3 regions of the Paucibacter sp. JuS9 genome follow, and region 1 is predicted to be linked to each of the others. Evidence: predicted binding sites of a transcription regulator. Region 1 holds the regulator's gene; each other region holds the start of a gene.

Evidence for each region. The regulator sigma-54, encoded in region 1, starts transcription at its own class of promoters, with help from an activator protein. The targets are predictions, from matches to a motif close to TGGCANGNAANCTGCTTT.
Region 2: ABT392_RS03840 (PEP-CTERM sorting domain-containing protein) is a predicted target of sigma-54. The motif match lies at 1,839-1,856, and genes of this name have one in related genera.
Region 3: ABT392_RS20785 (circularly permuted type 2 ATP-grasp protein) is a predicted target of sigma-54. The motif match lies at 1,954-1,971, and genes of this name have one in related genera.

The regions. Positions count from the first base shown of each region.
Region 1 is NZ_CP194172.1:4,104,365-4,107,632, reverse strand. Features, by position in the region: gene ABT392_RS18260 (TonB-dependent receptor) at 1-93, opposite strand, end outside; gene ABT392_RS18255 (RNA polymerase factor sigma-54) at 538-2,037, opposite strand; gene lptB (LPS export ABC transporter ATP-binding protein) at 2,058-2,837, opposite strand; gene lptA (lipopolysaccharide transport periplasmic protein LptA) at 2,834-3,268, opposite strand, start outside.
Region 2 is NZ_CP194172.1:877,657-880,924, forward strand. Features, by position in the region: gene ABT392_RS03830 (CsbD family protein) at 1-80, opposite strand, end outside; gene ABT392_RS03835 (PRC-barrel domain-containing protein) at 137-547, opposite strand; gene ABT392_RS03840 (PEP-CTERM sorting domain-containing protein) at 1,237-1,809, opposite strand; gene ABT392_RS03845 (translocation/assembly module TamB domain-containing protein) at 2,011-3,268, opposite strand, start outside.
Region 3 is NZ_CP194172.1:4,666,475-4,669,742, forward strand. Features, by position in the region: gene ABT392_RS20780 (alpha-E domain-containing protein) at 1-186, opposite strand, end outside; gene ABT392_RS20785 (circularly permuted type 2 ATP-grasp protein) at 271-1,698, opposite strand; gene ABT392_RS20790 (LytR/AlgR family response regulator transcription factor) at 2,034-2,771, opposite strand; gene ABT392_RS20795 (hypothetical protein) at 2,779-3,268, opposite strand, start outside.

The DNA of each region.
Region 1 (3,268 bases):
CATCGCGGCCTCGCTGGCCATCAGCGTGAGGGCCATGGAAACGGCCAGGGCCAGGCCATCCGGCCGCAAGGCCAGTTTCGAAATCTTGTTCACAAGCTGTCTCCGTCACCGGGCTTGGCCGGCACTTTTTGTCATTGACTGGTGTTCACCGCAAGCGCCCCGAGGCTTCACGAGGCGGCGATCTACAAGCCTGCTTGCAAGGCCCGGATGAGGCCCGCCTGCGCTTGTGAGGAGTCCAGCTTATGAGGACGGGTCCGAATCGATGTATGACGCTTGTGCGTCGAACTATCGGAATTTTGAATAGCGGATGAATCGGCCGGGAAGCAAGGTTTCCGGTCACCCACTTTGCGGGTTATCCCGGGCGGATTCAGGGCGCATCAATCAACGCCTTGATCGTTTGTGCCGGCGCTGTTGCGGTGCGGCGACTGACGCGGCAAAGTCCTAGCAAGTCGCTGGGTCATGCGTTGGCAGCGCGCTGCGCGGCAGGCATTCAGGGCCCCGTTCAGACCCCCGCTCAGACCCCAGGTCAGAGTCGCGTCAAAGCGCCTTGCGCAGATTGGCCGGCGCAATTTTCAGCGCCTCGCGGTACTTGGCCACCGTGCGCCGCGCCACCTGGATGCCCTGCTCTTCCAGCATGTCGGACAAGGCGCTGTCGGACAGCGGCTTGTTGTTGTCTTCGGCGTCGACGAACTGCTTGATCAGCGCGCGCACCGCCGTGCTGGAGGCATTGCCGCCGGCATCGGTGTTGAGGCCGGACCCGAAGAAGTACTTCAGCTCGAAGGTGCCATGCGGCGTGGCCATGTACTTGGCCGTGGTCACGCGCGAGATGGTCGATTCATGCAGGCCCAGCTCGTCGGCTATTTCTCTGAGCACCAGCGGCTTCATCGCCAGCGCCCCATGCTGGAAGAAGCCCTTCTGCCGCTCGACGATGGCCTGCGAGACACGCAGGATGGTGTCGAAGCGCTGCTGGATGTTCTTGATGAACCAGCGCGCCTCCTGCAATTGGCCGCCCAGCGCGCTGTTGCTGATGCCGCCGCGCGTGGCGCGCAGCGCATTGGCATAGAGCTCGTTGATGCGCAGCTTGGGCGCGACCTCGGGGTTGAGCATCACACGGAATCCGCGGCCGCTCTTGCTGACGATCACGTCCGGCACCACGGCCGCCGCCTCGCCTGGCGCAAACGGCCGGCCCGGCTTGGGCTCCAGTGTCTGGATCAGCGTCTGCGCCTCGCGCAGCAGCTGTTCGTCGGCGCCGGTGAGTGCCATCAGCTTCTTGCTGTCGCGCCGGGCCAGCAGCTCCAGGTGGTTCTTGCAGATCAGGATGGCCACCACCTGCACCTGGCTGCGCGGCCGCGTGCGCAGTTGCAGGAGCAGGCATTCGGAGAGGTCCCGGGCGCCGACACCGGTGGGCTCCATGCTCTGCAGCCAGCGCAAGGCCACCTGCAGGCGTTCCAGCAATTCCTCGAGTGCCTCGGGGTCGTCTTCACCGGCGAGCGAGGCGGCGATCTCTTCCAGCGGGTCGGCCAGGTAGCCGTCGTCGTTCAGCGATTCGATCAGCACCAGGAGCGCGGCGCGGTCTTCGCTGCTGAAAGACATGCCGGCCATCTGCTGTTGCAGATGCTGCTGCAGGCTGATGGACGGCGCCTCGGTCTCGGGCCTTTCTCCGTCTTCGCTGCTGGAGCTGGCGCTGCCGGGCAGCTCGCGGATGCCGTCGAAGTCGTCGCCCTCGGTGCCGTTTTCCCAGTCTTCGCGCTCGGTGGTGCCGAAGTCCTCGGCCTTGATCTCGCTCGCGGCCTCACCATCGCCTGAAGGTGCCGAGTCGGGTTCGTCGGACGCGTTGCCGCGGACTTCGCTGAGCTCGGGTGCGGTGACCGCGCTGCCGAATTCCTCGTCGGTCTCGAGCAGCGGGTTCTGCGCCAGCATCTGCTCCACTTCCTGGTGCAGCTCCAGTGTGGAGAGCTGCAGCAGCCGGATCGACTGCTGCAACTGGGGCGTCAGCGCCAGATGCTGACTGAGCCGTACCTGCAGGGTGGGTTTCATCTCAGCGCAGCCCCAGCAGCCTACATTTTGAAGTGTTCGCCGAGGTACACCTTGCGCACGTCGGCGTTGGCCACCAGCTCGTCGGGCGTGCCTTCGGCCAGCACCTCGCCCTCGCTGATGATGTAGGCGCGGTCGCAGATGCCCAGGGTCTCGCGCACGTTGTGATCGGTGATCAGCACACCGATGCCGCGCGCCTTCAGGAAGCCGATGATGCGTTGGATCTCGAGCACGGCGATCGGGTCCACGCCGGCAAAGGGCTCGTCCAGGAGGATGAAGCGCGGCTGCGTGGCCAGGGCGCGGGCAATCTCGACCCGGCGGCGCTCGCCGCCCGAGAGCGCGGGTGCAGGGCTGTCGCGCAGCTTCTCGATCGAGAGCTCGTGCAGGAGGCTGTCCAGCATCTCGTTGATGCGGGTCTTGGTCCAGGGCTTGCCGTTCTCGTCCTGCTGCAGCTCCAGCACGGCGCGGATGTTTTCCTCGACGGTGAGCTTGCGGAAGATCGAAGCCTCCTGCGGCAGATAGGACAGCCCGAGGCGCGAGCGGCGGTGGATGGGCAGGCGCTCCAGCGCCTCGCCATCGAGCCGGATCTCGCCGGCGTCCGCCCGCACCAGGCCGACGATCATGTAGAAGCTGGTGGTCTTGCCGGCACCGTTGGGACCCAGGAGGCCCACGACTTCACCGCTGTCCACGGCCAGGTGCACGTTCTTGACCACGCGGCGCACGCCGTAGGTCTTCTGCAGTCCGTCGGCCTCAAGCCGGCTCGGGCGGCCCGGTGCCGCCGCTGCGCTGTCGATGCCGCTCATGAGGGCTTGCGAGGCGTGGTTTGCAGCGTGGTGCTGGGCTGCAGTTGGGTCGGTGCGCTGCTTGCGGACGGCAATGCCTCGGGCGCACTGGCTGCGCGCGGCATCAACACCATGCGGCCGCGGCCGTTGGGGCTGCGCTCGACATTGCCGCCGCTGGTCTTGAAGAGTTCGCTGCGGTTGTCATAGGCGATCTCGCCACCGGTGGTCTCCCCCGTGACGAGGCCGTTGCGCAGTTGGCGAAGCACCGCATTGCCGACGAAGCGGACGGTTTCCTTGCGGCTGTCGTATTCGATCTGGTCGGCCCTGCCTTCGATCACCTCGCCCGGCGTGTCACGGCCCTGGCTGAAGCTCACCTGCTTGTCGCCGTCCGAAGTGGCCGAGGCCTGGAAGAAGCCGTCGGGGGTTTCCTTGATCACCACCTTGCCGGCCTT
Region 2 (3,268 bases), 1.8 Mb from region 1:
CTGCCGATCACCTTGCCGGTGGTCTCCTGCACCTTGCCAGCTGCGTCCTTGAGCGTGCCCTTGACTTGGTCCTTGTTCATACATTCACCTTGGGTTGGATTTAGGTAGCTGCGCAGCGAACCGGCTGCGCGACGGTTCACACATTGCGGTAGGGCGTGCCGTAGAACTTGTGCAGGCCGCCCGCCCATGTCTCGTCCGACATCGAAGGCCAGTGATCTTTGTTGAAGCCCGGCGCGTCCTTCAGCGTGTCTTTGGGGACGTTTAGCGTGAAGCGCTTGTTGGTGGTGTCCAGGGCGAGTGCCGCCCAGGGCACTGCGAACAGCTTGTCTCCTAGGCCCAGCACGCCACCGAATGAGAGCACTGCGTAGGCAACCTTGCCCGAGGCCATATCGACCATGAATTCCTTGATGTCGCCCAAGCTCTCGCCGTCCTTGTTGTGGACGTCGTTGCCGAGCAAGGTGTTGGCGCCCATCAGCGCCGGACCGGGTCCGGTCGAGTTGTTGGCATACATGCCGTAGGTGTCGCGTGTGACGTAGCTGGATGTCATGGGATCTCCTGATGTCGGTAGGCGGGACTGATCGGCGACTGGCCAGCACGACGTGCTGCCTACTGGTCTTGGCTCAATCAGCTTCGAACTGGGCCCACACTATTCCGTGCCCTGCCTAAAGTCTGTGCGCCAACGAACGCTGCGCGATGAAGACCTCGGCCACCAATCTCGGCGCTGGCTGAGCAAGGCCGAATCCAAAGTCTGCCGTTCACTCCTGTCATTGAGCTCAGGTACCTTGAAGCGCCCCGCCGCGGGCTCATGCCTCGCCTGCGGCGCTCCGATCTACAACTTCAGTTGAGGAGGTAAGCGTCAGCTCTGCGTCTCGCAACTGGCCAGGGCTGGTGTCGTCGATGGGTCGATAGCGCCTGCTCAATGCTCTGCAGAGCTGCCGTTGACCAGCGCGGGGGTGTTGGGCCCCAAGCGTCGCAGGGACGTGGTGGCCGAGTGTCAGTTTCAAGGTATGCAGCGGTCAGCGCCGCTCTACTGTAGATCCCCTGCCTGCTGGCGGTAGCGCTTGATGGTTAGGGGAACGGATGGGGAATGCAACTTAATTCGGCCGTCGGAAGTCCTTTTAAATCAACGGAATAGTTGAATCTATCTATCCCTGTCGGAGAGACCAATAAAAAACCGGCCTCAGGGGCCGGTTTGAAGCAGCCAGGCGCGAGGCCTGGCCGACATCTTCTATTTCTTTACTGCTTCTGCTTGCGCTTGCGGCTGCTGGCGCCCAGGCCCAGCAGGGCAGCACCGATCAGGGCGATGCTGGTGGGTTCCGGAACGGCGCTGCCGCGGCCGGTGTCGCTGACGACCACATCATCAAAGCCGATGATGCCGGTGCCCGAGTCGGTCTCGAAGAAGAAGTTGATCGTTGCGGCTGCGCCCGTGGCGGTGAAGAAGGTCTGCGTCTGCGCAGGCGACAGCGTGTTGGCGACGGTGAAGATGCTGCCGCCATCGATCTGGTAACGGATCACGTTGCCGGCAGTCAGCACATTGGTGGCCGACCAGAACGAGAAGTCATAGATCGAGCCGGCGGTCGTTGCGATGGTTTGCGACAGGGTCGCGAAGCCGCTGTTGTCATAGCCGTAGACTGCCGCAGCGCCACTCTTGACGAAGTACGCTCCAGTGGTGCACAGGTCGGCGCCGGTGCAGGTCCAGCCGGTCAGGCCGCCTTCGAAGCCGCCATTGGTGACGAGGGTGGGGCTGGCTACTGCGGGCAGGCTCAGGGACAGTGCGGCAACGAGGCCGAGAATCTTGCTTTTGAACATGGACAACTCCGAAAAAGGATGTCCTCCATTCAGCAATTGCTGTGCCAGCCTCTGCTCAATCCGGACTTTCCTCAATGCCCATCGGAGTTCTCTCGCCACGGTGCTCTTGCCTTGGCTGGGCCGGAGCAGCAGCTTTGTAAGTGGCCTCGACACCCCCACCTGCGGGGTCGCCGTGAAATCCGTCACGAGTGGCGGATGGCCTCAGCGCCAGCGCCACAGCCAGATCAGGTCCACCGCGTTCTCGTCGCCGCTCTGTGCGCGCAAGGTGAAGCGCTGGGCAATGCGATAGACCAGTTGCCAGCTGCCGGTGGTGGCGTTGAGCCCGCGCTCATAGCCCACATACCAGCGGCGCGAGAGCTGCTTGCCCAGGCGCACCACGGTGCCGCGGGCGTCTTCGTCGTTCTGGGCCAGCGAGAGTTCATCAAGGCCGAGGTTTTTCATCAGTCGACCCGAGGGGCTATCGCCTTCGCCGCTCAGCAATGCCAGCGCTGCGCGTTGCAGCACCGCCGTGTCGGCACGGCCCAGGCCTTCGGGTGCGCGGCCGAGCAGCAGCCAGGAGAGCTTGTCGGTGTCGCTCATCTCCGGGTCGGCGTAGAGCTTGATGCGCGGCGACAGCGCGGTGCCGGTCACCGCCACGCCAACCGAGACATCGGTGTTGGGTCGCAGCGCCAGCACATCCAGGCGCGGGTTGTCGTAGGGGCCGACGAAGATCAGCTCGCCCTTGTCGATTTCCAGCTTCTGGCCGTAGGCGGCATAGGTGCCGCCGATGGTGCGCAGGCTGCCGGTGAGGCGCGTGCTTGCGTCTCGCTGAGCGAGCTTCAACTCGCCGGCCAGGCGGCTCTCGAAGCCGCGGCCGCGTATCTGCAGCTTGTCGCCAGCATCCAATGCGAGGTCGACGCGGACCCTGCGCGGCTTGGCCGGCGTGCTGGCGGCTGTTGCGCTGGCGGCTTGCTGAGGCCGGATCACCTGCACATCGGCATCGAGGCTCGGTGCATCGCCGCGCGAGAAATCGAACAACGCGCTGTCGACCTTGATCCGGCCGTCCAGCTCCAGCGATTGCTCGGCCAGGGCAAGCTGTGCTTCACCGGTGATCTGGGCACGACGGTCCACGCGGTTCAGGAGCGTCAGCCCCTCGGCCTTGACCTGCAGCTGCGCTTGCGGCTTCTCGCCCAGGGTGGCGTGGCCGCTGGCACTCATCGAACCTTCGGGGCCGCGGGCGCGCAAATGCACCAGCTCCGCGCGCTCGCCCGCCAGCTTCAGCAGGAACTCGGCATCGCGCACGTCCACACCCAGCAGCGGATTGCGCAGCGAGAGCTTCTGGCCCTCCGCCTGGCCGACGAACTGCGGCGCGCCCAGCGTGCCCGACATGGTCATGCCTGCCGTCAGCGCACCGCCAATGCGCCAGCCCGGCGGCACCCAGCGCCCCCACAGTCCGACGTTTGCCACATTGGCCTGCACC
Region 3 (3,268 bases), 560 kb from region 1:
ATGCCGCGCGCTGTAGTCCTGCAGGGCGCCGGTCACGGCCAGCGGCGCGGCCAGTTCGGTGCGCGCGCCGTGCGACTGCGGCAGCATCGACAGCGATTGGGTCACGTCGAGCATGCGCACCAGGTTCTCGGCGCGTTCGACATAGCGGCTCATCCAATAGAGCTGGGAGGCGGTGCGAGACAGCATGATCAGGACTCCCGCCGGGCTGCCCCAAGGGAGGCCTGCGCCCCCTCGGGGAGCAGAGAACGAAGTGAACGTGGGGGCTTCATATCAACTTTCCAGAATCCAGGTGTCCTTGGTGCCGCCGCCTTGGCTGCTGTTCACCACCAATGAGCCTTCCTTCAAGGCCACGCGCGTGAGCCCGCCGGCCACCATCGTGATCTCCCGCCCGGTCAACACGAACGGCCGCAGGTCGATATGTCGGGGCGCGATGCCGCTCTCCACGAAGGTGGGGCAGCTCGAGAGGCACAGCGTTGGCTGCGCGATGTAGTTGCTCGGGTTGGCCTTGACGCGCAGCTTGAAGTCCTCGACCTCGGCAGCCGTGGCGGCCGGGCCGACCAGCATGCCGTAGCCGCCGGCGCCATGCACTTCCTTCACCACAAGGTCTTTCATGTGGTTCAAGACATGGTCGAGGTCCGCGCTCTTGCGGCATTGCCAGGTCGGCACGTTGTGCAGGATCGGCTCCTCGCCCAGGTAGAAGCGGATCATGTCCGGCACATAGGGGTAGATGGACTTGTCGTCCGCCACGCCGGTGCCGATGGCGTTCGCCAGGATCAGGTGGCCCTTCTGGTAGACCGAGAGCAGCCCCGGCACGCCCAGCATCGAATCGGCACGGAAGGCCAGCGGGTCGAGGAAGGCGTCGTCGATGCGGCGGTAGATCACGTCCACCCGCTTGGGGCCGACCGTGGTGCGCATGTAGAGCCAGTCGTCCTTGACGAACAGGTCCTGGCCCTCGACCAGCTCCACACCCATCTGCTGCGCCAGGAAGGCATGCTCGAAGTAGGCGGAGTTGAAGGGGCCGGGCGTCAGCACCACGGCGGTCGGGTTCTCCTCAAGGCTGGCATGGCGCAGCGTGTTGAGCAGCAGCGTCGGGTAGTGCGCCACCGGCGCCACCGCATAGCGCGAGAACAGCTCGGGGAAGAGCCGCATCATCATCTTGCGGTTCTCCAGCATGTAGCTCACACCGCTGGGCACGCGCAGGTTGTCTTCCAGCACGTAATAGCCGCCGTCGGAATGGCGGATCAGGTCGACGCCGGTGATGTGGGCATAGATGCCATGCGGCAGGTCCAGGCCCTGCATCGCCTGCTGGTACTGCGCATTGCCCAGCACCTGCTCGGTCGGTATCAGGCCGGCCTTGAGGATTTCATGGTCGTGATAGATGTCCCAGAGAAAGCGGTTCAGTGCCGTGACCCGCTGGCGCAGGCCCTTTTCCAGCATCTGCCATTCCGAGGCCGGCACGATGCGGGGCACCATGTCGAAGGGAATCAGCCGCTCGGCGCCGGCCTCGTCGCCATAGACGGCGAAGGTGATGCCGACCTTGTGGAACAGCAGGTCGGCCTCGGCGCGCTTCTTGGCCAGGGTCTCGGCCGACTGCGCCTGCAGCCAGCCGCCGAAAGCGCCGTAGTGTTGGCGGAGGGCACCACCGGCCTCCAGCATCTCGTCGTAGTGGCCGGCGGGCGGCAGGGTCAGCGCATGCATGGGGAACAACTCCGAAAGGCTCAGATCCATCAATGCAAGGCCCGTGCCTGTTTGATGGCTGATCTGAGCAGCAAGCATGAACCTTGTTGGTGCCGAAAGCCAGTGCGCCTGCATCTGGTGCCTGCCGCGTGTGCCAGCTTGGTGCGCCAGGTCTTGCCTGCGGGGCGTGCGGGCAAAAAAAGAGCCTCGGACCTTGCGGCCCGAGGCTGAATCCATCCTTGGGGGATAGAGGAGACAACTGCAGTTGATGTTGCAGTCGCACATAACGTGCCAGGTCTTGCCTGGCTGGGCGATATTCGCCAGCCGCTGCCTCAAAGCTGCCCTCAGAGTTGCCCTCAGAGTTGCTTGAAGCGGTGCGAATAGGCCGGGCTGACCTCCAGCGACTCGGGCCGGCTCTTCAGCGTGATGCTGAGCTTGCCGCTCAAGGCCCGGCTGACCGACTTGATGGCATGGGCATTGACGATGGTCGAGCGGTGCACCTGCCAGAAGTGCTCGCCGTCCAGTCGCTGGATCAGCTCCTTCAAGGGCACCGAGATCAGGGCCTCGGTGTCGGCAGTGACCACGGCCACGTATTTGTTGTCGGCGCGGAAATAGACCACGTCGTCCACCGTGATCAGTTGCAGCTCGCGGCCGCGCTGCACGGTGATCCAGCGCAAGGCCTCGGTGCCGGCCGGCGCGGCCTGCGCTTTGAGCCCGCCAAGGTCGGCCGGTTGCTGCGGCAGCCGCTCCTTCAGGCGCAGCAGGGTCTTGGCCATGCGCGCCGGGTCCAGCGGCTTCAGGAGGTAGCCGACCGCACCTTCGTCGAAGGCCTGCACCGCATAGCGCTCATGCGCCGTGATGAAGACGACGTGGGCACGGCGGCCAATCAATTGCGCCACCTCAAGGCCGGAGAGCCCGGGCATCTGCACGTCCAGGAAGCAGACCTCGGGCTGCAATTGCTCCACCAGGCGCAAGGCCTCATGGCCGTCGCGAGCGATGGCCACGACCTGGGCCTCGGGCCATTGGCGCAAGAGCTCCTCGCGGATTTCGCTGGCGAGCAGCGCTTCGTCTTCGGCGATCAGGATGCGGGTCATGGCGCGATCAGGGCGTGGCAATGGGGATGGGCCAGTTCAGCTTGAACAGCGGCATCTCGTTGGCGGCCAGTGTCAGTGAAGACTGATTGCCGTGCACGGCCCGCAGGCGCTGGTTCAGCTCGGCCATCGGCACGCGTGCGGCGGCGGCTTGTGTCCGCTCGGCATCTGGCCCGAGCGCCTGCAGCCACAGCTCGGCACGTCCCTCGGCGGCCAGCAGCGACAGGCTCCACAGCGTGGTGCCCTCATCGAGCAACGGCCGCACCAGCGGCAGCAAGACCATGGGCGCCAGCGGCCATTCCGGTGGGTCGTTCAGGCCGGCCAGATGCAGCCGCTCGGTGCTCCTGGCATCGGCGCTGACCAGGCTCGCATAGGAGCGCAAGGCGACAAGCTCGCGGGCCAGTGTCGACAGTTCGGCTTCCACATGCGGCTGCAAGGCGCGCAGCAGCTCGATCAAGGCCGCCAGCCGGGCCTGGCCGCGGGCTGGCTGCTCCAGCAGC